One region of the Micromonospora sp. NPDC049175 genome, then DNA from elsewhere that is predicted to be linked to it. Evidence: riboswitches for the same ligand, from Rfam matches in the RefSeq annotation. Region 1 holds a riboswitch; the other holds the start of a gene.
The links. A riboswitch is a leader RNA that binds a small molecule or an ion and turns the genes downstream of it on or off. The one in region 1 is predicted to bind thiamine pyrophosphate.

Region 1 (7,861 bases):
GCCGTCGGCGTACCCCCGGATCACGTGCCGGAAGCCCGGCGCGACGCCGCCGGGCGCGCGGAGCCGGAGGATCTGGCCCTTCACCGGCCGCACGGGCAGGCCGGTGAGCGCGGCGGCCCCGCAGCCGGCGGCGACCACGGTGATTCGCGCGTCCATGTCGGACAGGTCGGCGACCGCCCGCGGCACCAGCACCGCGCCGGCCCGCCGCGCGGCCGTGCGCAGCGCCGGCACCAGCAGTCGGGGGTCGACCTGGTGGTCGGTGGGCGCGAGCGCGCCGCCGCGCACCCGCGGGGCGAGCGCCGGCTCGCGGTCGCGCAGCTCGCTGGGGCGCAGTGGGGTCACCGGCAGACCCAACCCCTGCTGGTACGCCCAGAGCCGACGCGCCTCGGCCAGGTCGTCGGCGGTCAACCCGACCAGCAGGGTGCCCTCGGTCCGGTAGCCGATGTCGGCGCCTGCCGCTTCGGCAAGCTCGTCGGCGAACGTGGGCCAGCGGGCGGCGGACGCCAGCAGAAGCTCGGTCAGCCGGTGCTCACCGAAGTACGCCTCGGCGACCGGGGCGAGCATGCCGGCGGCCACCGCCGACGCCCCCGAGCCGGGCGCCGGATCGTGCACCACCACCCGCAGCCCACGGGCGGCGCAGCGCCAGGCGATGGCCAGCCCGATCGGCCCCGCCCCGACCACCGCCACGTCCGGCCGGGCCCGGTCGTTCGACGACGCCGACTCCGACCGGCCGGTCAGCACGTCAGGGCCTCGATCAGCGTGGCGGTCGCCCGAGCCGGGTCGGCGGCGGCGGACACCGCCCCGACCACCGCCACCCCGTACGCCCCGGCGGCCCGCAGCTCCGGCACCCGAGCCGCGGTCACGCCACCGATCGCGATGACCGGCACGTCGACGGCGTCGGCCACGGCGCGGACCCCGGCCGGCCCGATCGGGTCCGGCAGGCCGGACTTGGTGCTGGTCGGGTGGCAGGGGCCGACGCCCAGGTAGTCGGCTCCCGCCGCGACGGCCTCGCTCGCTGTCTCCGGTGCGCGGGCGGTTGCTCCCAGCACGCCGCTGCGGCCGAGCACCCGACGGGCGGCGGCGACCGGGAGGTCGTCCGCTCCGATGTGCCCGCCGGCCGCGCCCACCGCAAGCGCCACGTGCAGCCGGTCGTTGACCAGGCAGGTCGCGTCGTACGACACGCAGAGCGCCAACACCCGCCGGGCCAGGTCGTACGCCTCGCGGTCGGTGGCGGAGTCCTCGACCCGGACCTGCACCACCAGGTCGGCGCGGGCCACCGCGAGGGCGGCCCGGACCACGGTGAGCGGGTCCCGACCGGGTCGGGTGTCGGTGATCAGATGCAGTCGCCCCAGGGACGGCACGGCAACTCTCCTCCCTGCGCCGGCATTATCCGGATCAGGTTCGACGGTCGGGGGCTGTCAGCCCCCCTCTCAGCCCGGTACACCGGGCTCCCGTGGGTTACTTGCGTGTCACCGTACGACAGATCCGTCGGTCTGCCAAGGCGAGGTTCGGCGGCGGCCGGCGGGTCGGAACGCACCGAATCGAGCTAGATCTGTGGGGTGGTTCCTGCGGTCCTGTTCGGAATGTCGCCTGCCGTTGCAGAACCGTTACCCGCCCGCATCTTGCCGGACATCGAGCCAGTCGAATTAATTTGTTTAGCGATTCGACAAAATGTCGGTGGGGGCACCTTGGCAGGGTGTGACCACCGGCTCCATCAGGGACGGCCTTCGGCGAGCCGACTCCCGCGATCTCCGTCACTACGACACAGGAGGCGGCGTGTCCCGTTCTCGTCGTGCCCGCGTACCAATCACCGCAACCCTCATCTCCCTGGCCCTCGCCTCGACGACCCTGTTCAGCACGCCCGCGCAGGCAGCGCCGGCCGCCGCACAGGTCCCCCCACGGGAGGCAGCGGCCGGAACCCCGGTCACCCAGGTGGCGCCGAAGGCGCCCCAGAAGGCCGCCGACGATCCCTTCTCGGTCCTGGTCTTCTCCAAGACCGCAGGCTTCCGGCACGACTCCATCCCCACCGGTGTCGCCGCCATCCAACAGCTCGGCGCCACAAACGGTTTCACCGTGGACACCTCCGAGGACGGCGCCGCGTTCAGCGACGCCAACCTCGCGAAGTACAAGGCCGTGATCTGGCTCTCCACCACCGGTGACGTCCTCAACGCCGAGCAGCAGGCGGCGTTCGAGCGCTACGTGAAGGCCGGCGGCGGTTACGTCGGCATCCACGCCGCGTCGGACACCGAGTACAGCTGGGCCTGGTACGGCGACCTGGTCGGCGCGTACTTCGCCAACCACCCGCAGAACCAGCAGGCCACGGTCAAGGTGGAGGACCACGCCCACCCGTCCACCGCCGAACTGCCGGACCGCTGGTCCCGGTTCGACGAGTGGTACAACTTCCAGACCAACCCGCGGCCGGACGTGCACGTGCTGGCCAGCCTGGACGAAAAGAGCTACACGCCGGGCGCGGGCGCGATGGGCGCCGACCACCCGACCTCCTGGTGTCAGGACTTCGACGGCGGTCGCTCCTGGTACACCGGCGGTGGGCACACCCGGGAGTCGTACGCCGAGCCCGAGTTCCTGTCCCACCTGCTCGGCGGCATCCGGACCGCGGCCGGTGTCCAGGACGCCGACTGCGGCGCCACGAAGACCTCGAACTTCGAGAAGGTCTCCCTGGACAGCAACACCAGCAACCCGATGGAGCTCGACATCGCCCCCGACGGGCGGGTCTTCTACATCGAGCGCGACGGCCGGGTGCAGATCATCAAGCCGGACACCGGCAACACCGTCACCGCCGTCGACCTGGACGTCTTCACCGGCAACGAGGACGGTCTGATCGGCATCCGGCTCGACCCGGACTTCGCCACGAACAAGTGGGTGTATCTCTACTACGCCCCGAACGACAACGTCACGCGCAACCTGCTGTCCCGGTTCACGGTGACCGGCGACACCATCGACCTGGCCAGCGAGAAGCAGGTCCTGCGGGTCGACACGCAGCGCAACACCTGCTGCCACGCGGGTGGCAGCATGACGTTCGACAGCGCCGGCAACCTCTACCTGGCCACCGGTGACAACACCAACCCGTTCGAGTCGAACGCGTACGCGCCGCTCGACGAGCGGCCGGGCCGCCAGGACTACGACTCGCAGCGCACGTCGGCGAACACCAACGACCTGCGCGGCAAGGTGATCCGGATCCACCCGGAGGACGACGGGACGTACACCGTTCCGACGGGCAACCTCTTCGCTCCGGGCACCGAGAAGACCCGTCCCGAGATCTACGCGATGGGCTTCCGCAACCCGTTCCGGATCGGCACCGACCCGAAGACCGACACGCTGTACGTCGGCGACTACGGGCCGGACGCCAACGCGAACAACCCGGACCGGGGCCCCCGCGGTCTGGTCGAGTGGAACATCGTGACCCCCGGCAACTACGGCTGGCCGTACTGCACGGGGACGAACGAGGCCTACAACGACTACACGTTCCCGTCCGGCCCGAGCGGCGCGAAGTTCGACTGCGCCGCGCCGGTGAACAACTCGCCGAACAACACCGGCCTGACCAACCTCCCCCCTGTCGTCCCGGCCACCGTCGACTACGGCTACGCCGGTGACGCGCGGTACCCGGAGATCGGTGGCGGTGGCGCGCCGATGGGCGGCCCGGCCTACCGGTACGACCCCAACCTCAACTCCACCCGCAAGTGGCCGGCGTACTACGACGGCAAGGCGCTGCTCGGCGAGTGGAACCAGAACAAGATGTACACGATGCAGGTGACCGCCGACGGCAAGTCGCTTGTGGACATCAACCAGTTGCTCACCGGGATGAGCATGATCCGGCCGATGGACTTCGAGTTCGGCCCGGACGGCGCGCTGTACCTGATCGAGTGGGGCAGCGGCTTCGGCGGCAACAACGACAACTCCGGCATCTACCGGATCGACTACACCGCCGGTGACCGCGCGCCGATCGCGGCGGCGTCCGCCAACCCCACCTCGGGTCCGGCACCGCTGGCTGTCACCTTCTCCAGCGCCGGCTCCCGGGACCCGGACGGTGGCGCGCTCACCTACGCCTGGGCCTTCGGCGACGGGCAGACCTCCACCGAGGCGAACCCGACGCACACCTACGCGACGGCGGGCAACTACACCGCCCAGCTCACCGTGACCAACCCGAAGGGCCGTACCGCGGTGGCCAACGTGCCGGTCACCGTGGGCAACACCGCACCGACGGTGACGATCGAGTTCCCGCCGGACGGTGGCTTCTTCAACTGGGGCGACCAGGTCAAGTACACGATCAAGGTGACCGACCCCGAGGACGGGGAGATCGACTGCGCCAAGGTGAACCTCCAGGTGCTGCTCGGTCACGACGAGCATGCCCACCCGCTGGAGCAGCACACCGGCTGCACCGGCACCGTCCAGACGTCGCTCGCCTCCGGGCACGGCGCCGAGGCGAACGTCTTCGCGGTCTTCGAGGCCACCTACACCGACGAGGGTGGTGCCGGCGGCGCCGGTGCGCTCACCGGTCGGCAGATCGAGATCCTGCAGCCCAAGCAGAAGCAGGCCGAGTACTTCACCGCCACCGGGCGGACGCCGGTGAGCACCGGCGGCGGAGACGCCGGCGTGCAGCGTGAGGCTGGGGCCGACACCGCGGGTGGCGGCCAGAGCATCGCGTTCATCGAGGACGGTGACTGGTGGTCGGTCGCTCCGGCGGACCTGACCAACATCACCGAGATCCGGTTCCGGGCCGCCTCGGCCGCCGCAGGCGGTCGGATCGAGGTCCACGCGGGTGCTGTCGACGGACCGGTGGTCGCCACGGCAGTCGTGCCGTCGACCGGTGCGTGGCAGACGTACACGGACGTGAGCGCGCCGGTCACCGGTGCCGCGAGCGGCTCGCTGTTCTTCGTGGCCCGCGACCCGAACGGCGGAACGGGTTCGCTGTTCAACGTCAACTGGATGGACTTCGTCGGCCGCGGTGTCACCGAGAACGCGCCGCCGGCGGTCAGTGCCACGGCCACCCCGGCCACCGGCACCGCGCCGGTCACCGTCGCCTTCGACGGCACGGCCACCGACGCCGAGGGCAACACCCCGCTGACGTACGCCTGGGACTTCGGTGACGGCGGCTCGGCGACCACCCTGGACGCCAGCCACACCTACACCAACCCGGGCACCTTCACGGCCACCCTCACGGTGACCGACAGCTTGGGCGCCAAGGCGTATGCCACGGTGCCGGTGCGGGTGGACGCTCCGGACACGTCCTGCTTCGGGGCGCGCTCGGACGACTTCAACGGCAACAGCCTCGACAAGGCCCGCTGGACCAGCGTGATCCGGGAGAACCAGCTCTACTCGCAGAGTGGCGGCGCGCTGCGGCTGCCCACCGGCGTGGGTGACCTCTACGGGGCTCGCAACGACGCCACGAACCTGGTGCTCCAGGCGGCGCCGACCGGCGCCTGGGAGATGACCACGAAGGTCACCCTCCCGGTGACGGCCAACTACCAGCAGGCCGGCCTGCTGGTGTACGGCGACGACGACAACTACGCCAAGGTCGACCTGCTGTACAACGGCAGCCGGCGGGTGGAGTTCATCCGGGAGACGGCCGCCACGCCGCGCAACGAGGCCGCCGACGCCACCAACGCACCGGCGGGTGACACCGTGTACCTGCGGATCACCAGCGACGGGACGAACCTGACCGCGTCCGCCTCGGGCGACGGGCAGACCTTCACCCCGGTCGGCCGTTCGGCCGCGCTCGCCGGCATCACCAACCCGCGGATCGGCGTCTTCGCCCTCAACGGAGGCACCGAGGCGCCTGTTGTCGACGCCGCGTTCGACTCGTTCCAGGTCACGCCGGACGCTCCGGCCGGCCCGGTCGACCCGTCGGACGAGTTCACCGGCAGCTCGCTGGACAAGTGCCGGTGGGACGCCATCACGCGGGAGGACCCGGCCGGTTACCGGGTCGCCGATGGCGCGCTGCGGATCGACGTGCCCAACGGTGACATCTACGGCACCGACAACACCGGGCCGAAGAACTTCATCCTCCAGACCGCGCCGTCCGGCGACTGGACCCTGGAGACGAAGGTCGACGGCAGCCTGCTGAACGAGCAGTACCAGCAGGCCGGTCTGCTCGTGCAGGCGGACGACGACAACTACGTGAAGTTCGACTTCATCGCGGACAACCAGGCCGGCCAGGCGGTGACGCGGCGGATCGAGTTCCGCAGCGAGATCGCCGGGGTGGTGCAGAACCCGCAGCCCGAGGCCACCAGCCTGACCTCGGCGGTGTGGCACCTGCGGCTGGCCCGCACCGGCAACACGTTCACCGCGTCGTACTCGGCGGACGGGACGACCTGGACCGCGTTGGAGGCACTTACCAACAGCGCGGTCGGGGCCACCCCGAAGGTCGGGCTGTTCACCCTCGGCGCCAACCAGACGGCGTCGAAGACCGCCTCGTTCGACTACTTCCGGCTCAGCACGGAGGTGGCCGACGAGACCGCGCCGGTCACCACCGCGGCGGTTTCCGGCACCCCGACCGACGGGTGGTACACCGGGCCGGTGACGGTCACGCTCACCGGCGCCGACGAGGCTGGCGGTAGCGGTCTCGCCGGTACGGAGTACCAGTTGGACGGGGCGACCGCCTGGACGGCGTACACCGCACCCGTGGCCATCAGCGGTGACGGCGAGCACACGCTGCGGTTCCGCTCGACCGACAAGGCCGGCAACGTGGAGGAGACGAAGACCGTCTCCGCCAAGATCGACGCCACCGCGCCGGTGACCACTGCGACGTTCGCTCCGGCGAACGACGCCGGCTGGCACAACGGGACGATCCCGGTCGTGCTGACCTCGACCGACGCCGGTTCCGGCGTGAAGACGGTGGAGTGGTCGCTGGACGGTGGCACCTGGACGCCGTACACGACGCCGGTCGAGGTGACCGGTGACGGGCAGCACGAGCTGTTGTTCCGCTCGACCGACAAGGCGGGCAACGCCGAGACGCTCAAGTCGGCAGTGCTGCGCATCGACGGCACCAAGCCGACGCTGCTGGTGTCCGGGATCGCCGACGGCCAGCTCTACGGAGACAGCCAGGACGTTCGGGTGTCCTGGCAGGCCGTCGACCCGACCTCGGGCATCGCGACTGTGGTCGGCACGTTGGACGGCCAGGCGTACACGAGCGGCACCCTGCAGGCCATGTACGAGCTGCCGCTCGGCCTGCACGAGCTGACCGTGACCGCGACCGACAAGGCGGGCAACCAGACCACCTCGGCGGTCCGGTTCTTCGTCACCACCTCGTTCCGGGACATGCAGAACCTGCTGGACCGGTTCAAGGCGACGGGTCGACTGTCGGCCAAGGCGCACAAGCAGTTGACGGCGAAGCTCGACGCGGCCCGTCAGGCCGAGGCGGCCGGCAACGACAGCAAGGCGATCAAGCAGTTGACCGCGTTCCGCACGCTCGCCGCCGACGCCGCCCTGGTGGCCGAGGCGGAGGTCCGGGACGTCCTCGTCCGGGACACCGACGCGATGATCGTTCGTCTCGGTGGCGCGGCCAGCAAGGCCGGCGTCAAGGCGAACGACGGCGAACCGGTCAAGGGCACCGGGCGGCTCGGTGGCGACGCCACCCGGCTGGCACCCGGTCGCCCGCTCTGATCCGACGAGGCCCCTCCCCGACGCTTCGGCGTCGGGGAGGGGCCTCCCTCATTCGTAGTCGAGGAGATGTCCGTGACGGTTATCCGCAAGGTGTTGGCCGCCGTCTTCGCCGGCCTGGCCCTGACCCTGCTCTCCGCCGCCCCGGCGGCCGCCCGGGCCGACAAACTCAAGCTGACGGTGGCCGGCGACGGGGCGGAGGGGGTCACCATCCAGGCCACCTACGCCGATGGCCGGCGGCTCG
Region 2 (7,861 bases), on a different contig from region 1:
CCAGATCGTGGCCGTGCCGCCGAGGTCGATGTCCCAGTTGAACTCCTGGCTGCCGGCGCGGATGTGGTCGAAGCCCTGCGCGTACGCCACGATCTTGGAAGCGAGCAGCGCCCGGCGGACGTCCTCGACGAACGCGTCCCGGTCGTCGACCTGCCACTGCTCACCCGCGTCCGGGAACGCCCGCCGTGCCGCCTCCCGCTGGTCGACGTGCCCGGAGAGCGAGCGGGCGAAGGTCGCCTCGGCGATCCCGGTGATCGGAATGCCCAGGTCCAGGGCGCTCTGCACGGTCCACCGGCCGGTGCCCTTCTGCTCGGCCCGGTCCTGCACGATGTCGACGAAGGCCCGGCCCGTCGTCGCGTCGGTGTGCGCGAGCACGTCGGCGGTGATCTCGATGAGGAACGACTCCAACTCGCCGCCGTTCCAGTCGCGGAAGATCTCCGCGATCTCCGCCGGCTTCGCGCCCAGACCGGCCCGAAGCAGGTCGTACGCCTCGGCGATGAGCTGCATGTCGGCGTACTCGATGCCGTTGTGCACCATCTTGACGAAGTGCCCGGCGCCGTCCGGTCCAACATGGGTGCAGCACGACACACCGTCGACCTGGGCGGCGATCTTCTCGAACATCGGACCGAGCTTGGCGTACGACTCGGCGGAACCGCCGGGCATGATGCTCGGCCCGAGCAGCGCGCCCTCCTCGCCACCGGAGACGCCGGTGCCACTGAAGTGCAGTCCCTGCGCGCGCAACGCCTCCTCCCGACGGCGGGTGTCGGCGAAGTGGGCGTTGCCGCAGTCGACGATGATGTCGCCCTCCTCCAGCAGCGGCACCAACTCGTCGATCACCGCGTCGGTGGGCGCACCCGCCTTGACCATCACGATCACCGCACGGGGTCGCTCCAGCGACGCCACGAAGTCGGCCATCGTCTCGCCGGGCACGAACGTGCCCTCGTCACCGTGCTCGGCAACCAGGCTGCGGGTGCGTTCCGGCGACCGGTTGTGCACCGCCACCGTGAAGCCGTTGCGGGCCAGGTTGCGGGCCAGATTCCGGCCCATCACCGCCAACCCGGTCACACCGATCTGCGCCGTCGCCTGCTCAGCCATTCGTGCCGCCACCTCTCGCCGTCGGACTTGCGTGCTAGGACCGTATCGCGGTGCGGCGGAACGTGGGCGTGTCGTCTCGACAGCCGGTTATCGGCAAATGATGCTCAGCTCTGCCGGGCCAGGCGATCCTCCACGTGTGCCACCTTCGCGGTGAGCGCGTCCGTCACCCCCGGGCGGACGTCGGCCTTGAGCACCACACTCACCCGGGGCGCCTGCGCGGCCACCACGTCGACAGCCCGCTTGACGACAGCCATCACCTCGTCCCACTCACCCTCGATCGTGGTGAACATGGCGTCGGTGCGGTTGGGCAGGCCCGAGTCGCGGACCACGCGTACCGCCTCGGCGACCAGGTCACCGACAGACTCACCGACACCGAGCGGGGTTACCGAGAACGCGATAAGCATGTCGCCGATGGTGCCAGGAAAATCGGCTGCGCCGACGGACGACCGGCCGATAGTGTGCGGGCATGCGCTACTGACGCCCCTTCTCCGAGCCGGCCCGCCGCCCCGCGTCGCGGTCCGTGCGCTCCTGGGCGTCCCGCATCCCACCCGCAGTTCGGCGGTGCTGGCCCTGCCCGACCCCCGGTGAGCAGTCTCTCTCCCGTTCGACCGTCGCGACGCGGCGGTCACCAGCCGATCCGACCGACCGCCGGAACGCGGGACGGCCGAGCCGGTCGGCACCGAAGGAGGCCCGGATGCCTGCCAGGCGCAATCCGAAGAAGTCCCGTATCCCCGGCGCGACGCCGCTGGGCATCGACCCGGCGGCCCAGCCCGGCCCGTCCCTGTCCACCCACCCCGACCTCGCCGTCGAACCGATCGAGCCGGCACTGCCGGCGGTACTGGTCGAGCCGGCACTGCCGGCGGTACTGGTTGAGCCGACGTTGCCGGCGGTGCTGGTTGAGCCGGCGGTGCCGATCGAGTCGACGCTGCCGGTGGCGGCCGCCTCGGATGCGTTCGCGCTGCCGGTCGACGTGCCGACGGTGGTCGACGCGCCGGCGGTGGAAGACCTGCCACCGGCGGCCGGGCGACCAACGGCGCCGACGGCTGGTCCGCCCCAGGGCGGCGGCAACCGCTCGGGCGGCGGCCGCAGCCAACAGGCCGGCCAGACCCGCCGTTACGCCTTCCGCCGCAGCTGACCGAGCCGTCCCCGCCGTTGGCGGAGGCGCTGGGTGGTGACAGCAATATCAGGGATGTAGTGGCCTCCGTCGCCAACGAGGCCACTACATCCCTGTTGTTGCGCGGATCTTGCCCCGCTCGGCGGTCGGCGGTCGGCGTGCAGCGAGCGGCCTGCGGACGGCGGGCCAGTCGCCAGCGCGGGCAAGTCGGCGAGCGGCGTGCGGGCGGCGGGCCAGTCGCCAGCGCGGGCGAGTCGGCGCCCGGCGGCGGGCGGAGTGCGGGCTGGGGGCGAGTCGGCGCCGGGCGGAGTGCGGGCGGCGGGCGGAGTGCGGGCGTGCGGGCGTGCGAGAGCGTCGGTCGCGCGCGGGGGCGACCGGGGGCGACCGGGGGCGGTCGGGCTCAGCCGATCAGGGGGCGGAAGGTGCCGACCAGGACGCTTGTCGTGAGGGCGGCGCCGGCCAGCACGGCGGACCCGGCGATGAGGAGCGCGTCGGCGTAGGTGAAGCGTTGGTGGCGGGCCACGGTGCGGGGCGTACCGGCGTCGAAGCCCCGGGCGTCCATCGCGACGGCCAGGCGGGTGCCCCGGCGGATCGCGCCGACGAGCAGCGCGAACGCGGTGGAGGCGAACAGTCGCAGCTTCGTGACCGGGTTGCGTCCCGCGTCGACGCCGCGCGCGCGTCGGGCCATGCTGATCATCTGCCACTCCTGACCGAGCAGCGGCACCAGCCGGAACGCGGCCAGCGCCCCGATGGCGAACCGGGCCGGCGCCTTCGCGTTCTGGATCAACGCGTCGGCCAGGTCGGTGGGGTCGGTGGTCGCGAAGACGATCACGCCGGGCAGGGCCACCGCGAAGACGCGCAGCACCAGCCCGAGCGCGGTGAGCAGCACGCCGGTGCTCACCAGGACCGGTCCCGCGTCCAGCAGGACCCGGCCGGACCGGTCGGCGGCGAAGAGCGTCAGGGTGACCAGGATGCCGGCGGCGCTGAGGAGCAGCGGCCAGGCCCGCCGGGCCAGCACCCGGTAGCCGATGCCGAACAGCGGCAGCACGGCGAGTTCGAGCGCGATGGCGATCGCCGGTGCCAGCGGGTCCAGGGTGGCGAGCAGGGTGAACGAGAAGACGAGCGCGGCGGCGACCTTCGCCACCGGGTTGCGGCGGGCCAACGGCGCACCGGGCGTGGCGACCGACCCGATGGTGATCATCGGTCGTCGTCCGGGGCGCGTCGCAGGGTGACGGTGCGGTCGGCGAGCGCGGTCACGAAGTCCGCGTCGTGGGTGACCGCGACCACGCCGTGCCCCGCGTCGCGCAGGTCGGCGAAGAGGTCGACGAGTTCCCGCCAGGTCCGCCGGTCCTGACCGAACGTGGGTTCGTCGCAGATCAGCAGGCGGGGCGCGGTGGCCAGGGCGGTCGCCACACTCAGCCGCCGCGCCTCACCACCGGAGAGGGTGTACGGGTTGGCGGCGGCGAGGTGGACCAGCCGCAGCCGTTCCAGCAGCCCGCTCACCGTCTCCCGGACGGCCTCCTCGGGCTGACCGGTGCGGCGTGGCCCGAGCGCCAGCTCGTCGAAGACGGTGCTGGTGACGAACTGGTGCTCCGGGTCCTGGAAGACCGACCCGATCCGCCGGGCCAGCGCGGGTGCCCGCCACCGGTGCGGGGGAGTGCCGTGGTCGGTGCCGGCCAGCTCGACGGATGCGGTGACCCGTCCGGCGCCCGGCCGGAGCAACCCGCCGAGCAGGAGCGCCAGTGTGGACTTGCCGGCGCCGTTGGGTCCGCGTACGGCGAGTGCCTCTCCGGCGCGTACCGCCAGGTCGGTGGAGCCCAACCGGGGCGGCAGGCCGAGCCGGTCGGCGGTGAGCAACAGGTCCCCGGGCGCGGCGGTGGCCGGTCGGGGCGCGATGGGGTGACCGGGCACCCAGACCCCCTCGGCGGCGAGCGAGGCACCGTGGGCGGCGAAGACGGCCTCCGGGGTGCCGTCCGCGCGGACCCCGCCGCCCGGTTCCAGGACGACGACCCGGTCGACGAGCGGCAGCGCCTCGGCGACCCGGTGCTCGACCAGGATCAGCGTGGTGTCGGCGTGCAGCGCGCCGGCCACCGCCTCGCGGACCAGGTCGGCCCCGGCCGGATCGAGGTTCGCGGTCGGCTCGTCGAGCAACAGCAACTCGGGACGCAGCGCCAGCGCGCCGGCCAGGGCGAGGCGTTGCTGCTCGCCGCCGGAGAGCGCGGCGGTGGGGCGGTCCCGGGGGTACGGGAAGCCGACGCGGCGCAGCGCCTCGTCCACCCGGGGCCAGATCTCGTCGGTAGGTGTCCCGCGGTTCTCCAGCCCGAACGCGACGTCGTCGCCGCAGCGCGCCATCACCAGTTGGGTTTCCGGATCCTGGAAGACGATGCCGACGCGTTCCCGCCCCTTGCGCGGGTCGAGGCCGTCGATCTCGACGGTGCCCTCCTGCTCGCCGGAGTCCTCCGGCAGCAGCCCCGCCAGCGCGCTGAGCAGGGTGCTCTTACCGGCCCCGGAGGGCCCGAGCAGCAGAACGCGTTCCCCCGCCTCAACCCGCAGGTCGACCCCGCGCACCGCCCAGGCGCGCCGCCCCGCGTGCCGCCATCCGAACCCCCGCAGCAACACCCCGCCCACCACACACCCCCTTTCCGGCCCGGCTCCACCCTGCTCGGTCGGTCATGAGGTTGACGGTGGTTCTCACCTCATGACCGACGCGAGTGGGCGGGGTTAGATCAGGGCGCGTTCGCGGCCTGCCGGGAAGCGGTCCAGGACGCCGGTGTTGGCCAGGGCCTTCGTCAGCAGCCAGCCGCCAACGCCGGCGATCACGGTGGCGCTGACGATGGTGATCAGCGCGTACGGGATGCGGTAGTCGGCGAGCGCGTAGGCGTCGTTCCAGACGAAGAAGTCGAACAGCGCGGCGCTGAGACCGGTGAGCGCGCCGGCCAGTATCGCGGTCGGCAGCCGGTACGACCGGTACCGGAACGCGGCGAACGCCAGCTCGGCGCCGATGCCCTGCACGATGCCCTGCGGGATCACCGTGCCGGCCCACTGGCTGCCCAGCAGCGCGGACAGGACCGCGGCCACCGTCTCGCAGTAGAGCGCGGCGCCGGGCTTGCGGATGACCAGACCGCCGATCACGGCCGGCATCAGCCATACGCCGTAGAGCAGCGCCTGCGCCGGCGGGAAGAAGGCGAACGCACCCTCGGTGGCGCTCCAGACCAGGCCCCAGGCCCAGAAGATGACGCCGAAGGCGACCGCGATCACCGAGGCGACCACGATGTCGATGGTGCGCCAACGACCGGTGTCGGTGGTGGATGTCATGTGTTACTCCCAGTTCTGCGTGCGAACCAGGAGAAGACGCACGCCGCGCGTCCGGTGGCACCGGACGGCGGCGCGGCTGGAGGTCGACCGAACTCCCTGCGCTGGCATTACCCAGATCAGGTTCGAGGGTCTGCGGGCGTGCCCGCACTCTCAGCGCTGTGCGCTCCCCTGTCGGATGTGAAGTTGTCTCGTCGACGCTAACACCGACCAGGGGTGCCGGCCCAGCAGGGCGTCCCGCCATCTCGGCGTTCACCCCGCCGCACGCCGGCTGGGTAGGCTGACGATCATGCGGGTCGACGCGCGAGGTCTCACGTTCGAGGTAACCGCCGGTGGTCCGTCGGACGGCGTACCCGTCCTGCTGCTGCACGGCTTCCCACAGCACAGCGGCGAGTGGGACGACGTGGTGCCCGCGCTGCACGCGGCCGGGCTGCGCACGTACGCGCTCGACCAGCGTGGCTACTCGCCCGGCGCGCGGCCGACGGCGGTGGCCGACTACCGGATCCCCGAGCTGGTCGCCGACGTGGTGGCGGTGCTCGACGCCCTGGGGTTGGACGCCGTGCACCTGGTCGGCCACGACTGGGGCGCGATCGTGGCCTGGGCGGTCGCCGCCGGGCACCCCGACCGGGTCCGCACGCTGACCGCCGTGTCCGTGCCGCATCCGGCCGCCATGGCGTACGCCCTGGCCAACGACGGCCAGCAGAAGGCCCGCTCGTCGTACATCACCTTGTTCCGTAAGCCGGGCACGGCGGAGCGGGTGCTGCTGGCGTGGCACGCGACCGCGCTGCGCAAGATGCTCGGCGGGGCGGGCGACGGGCCCCGGGTGGACCGCTACGCGGCCCCGATGCGCGAGCCGGGGGCGCTCACCGCCGCCCTGAACTGGTACCGGGCGATGTCCCGCGCCGACCTGGCCGGTGTCGGCCCGGTCGCGGTGCCCACCACGTACGTCTGGAGTGACCGGGACGTCGCCATCGGCCGGACCGCCGCCGAGGCGTGCGCGGCGAACGTCACCGGTGCGTACCGCTTCGTGCGGTTGCCGGGTGCGAGTCACTGGATTCCGGACACCGCGCCGGGCCCGCTCGCCGAGGCGATCCTCGCCCGGGCCGGCGGGACGGCCTGAGCCGTGCGGGTCGGTCAGGGAGGGGCACCGTGACGACGAACACCAGCGGTCCGGGCACTCGACGTACGATCGCGGCGCAACTGCGCCTGCTGGGCGTACGCCCCGGGGCCACGCTGTTGGTGCACGCCGCGCTGCGTCCGCTGGGGTTCGTCACCGGCGGACCGCACGCGGTGGTGCTCGCCCTGCGCGACGCGCTGGGCCCGGACGGCACGATCGTGGTGCCCACCCACACGCCGGACAACAGCGACCCCGCGGGGTGGCGCAACCCCCCGGTGCCGGCGGACTGGTGGCCGCTGATCCGTGCCGAGATGCCGGGCTTCGACCCGGCGGTCACTCCGAGCCGGTTCATGGGCGTGCTCGCCGAGACGGTTCGCGGCTGGCCCGGTGCCCTGCGCAGCGTGCATCCGCACGTGTCGTTCGCCGCGCTCGGGCCGGCCGCCGAGCAGGTGGTGGCCGGTCACGGCCTGGCCGACATGCTGGGTGAGGGCTCCCCGCTGGCCCGGCTCTACGACCTGGACGCCGACGTCCTGCTGCTCGGCGTGGACCACTCGGTGAGCACCTCGCTGCACCTGGCGGAATACCGCTGCTCGGGTTCACCCCGCGAGCGGGTCGGCGCCGCGGTGCGGACCGGCGACGGTGGTGGTCGGGAGTGGGTGTGGTGGCAGGACGTACGGCTCGACGTGGACGACTTCGACGCGCTGGGCACCGACCTGGAGGCCACCGGGTCGGTGCGCGCCGGACCGGTCGGCGCCGGGACCGGCAGGTTGATGCGGCAGCGGGCGGCTGTCGACTTCGCGGTCCGTTGGCTGGACCGCAACCGGACGACGGAGGAAGCATGACGGTGAGTGCCGAGGCCTACCTGGCCGTGGTGACCGAGACGATCGACCGGGTGGCCGCCAGCCAGCGGGAGGCGGTGGGGCGGGCCGCGGACCTGATCGCCGACGCCGTCCGCGCCGACGGGGTGGTGCACGCGTTCGGCACCGGGCACTCCGAGGCTCTCGCCATGGAGATCGCCGGCCGGGCCGGAGGGCTGGTGCCGACGAACCGGATCGCGCTGCGTGACCTGGTGCTGCTCGGCGGTGAACCGGCCGAGCGGCTCGGTCCGCTGCTGGAGCGGGATCCGGCGGTCGCGCACCGGCTCTACGAGTTGGCGCCGGTGCGGTCCACCGACGTCTTCGTGCTGGCTTCGAACTCCGGGGTCAACGGCGCGATGGTGGAGT

Region 2: it holds a riboswitch for thiamine pyrophosphate, as region 1 does, so the genes downstream of both, ACGFH8_RS33865 (ECF transporter S component) here and thiE (thiamine phosphate synthase) in region 1, are expected to answer to the same signal.

What each region holds. Positions count from the first base shown of each region.
Region 1 covers NZ_JBICSY010000005.1:566,388-574,248, reverse strand. The annotation lists gene thiO (glycine oxidase ThiO) at 1-741, opposite strand, end outside; gene thiE (thiamine phosphate synthase) at 735-1,361, opposite strand; TPP riboswitch at 1,356-1,465, opposite strand; gene ACGFH8_RS23000 (ThuA domain-containing protein) at 1,777-7,620, shown strand; gene ACGFH8_RS22995 (hypothetical protein) at 7,693-7,861, shown strand, end outside.
Region 2 covers NZ_JBICSY010000015.1:13,241-21,101, reverse strand. The annotation lists gene gndA (NADP-dependent phosphogluconate dehydrogenase) at 1-1,095, opposite strand, end outside; gene ACGFH8_RS33885 (MTH1187 family thiamine-binding protein) at 1,200-1,499, opposite strand; gene ACGFH8_RS33880 (hypothetical protein) at 1,790-2,230, shown strand; gene ACGFH8_RS33875 (energy-coupling factor transporter transmembrane component T family protein) at 2,610-3,410, opposite strand; gene ACGFH8_RS33870 (ABC transporter ATP-binding protein) at 3,407-4,837, opposite strand; gene ACGFH8_RS33865 (ECF transporter S component) at 4,931-5,524, opposite strand; TPP riboswitch at 5,600-5,704, opposite strand; gene ACGFH8_RS33860 (alpha/beta fold hydrolase) at 5,811-6,641, shown strand; gene ACGFH8_RS33855 (aminoglycoside N(3)-acetyltransferase) at 6,671-7,480, shown strand; gene ACGFH8_RS33850 (sugar isomerase domain-containing protein) at 7,477-7,861, shown strand, end outside.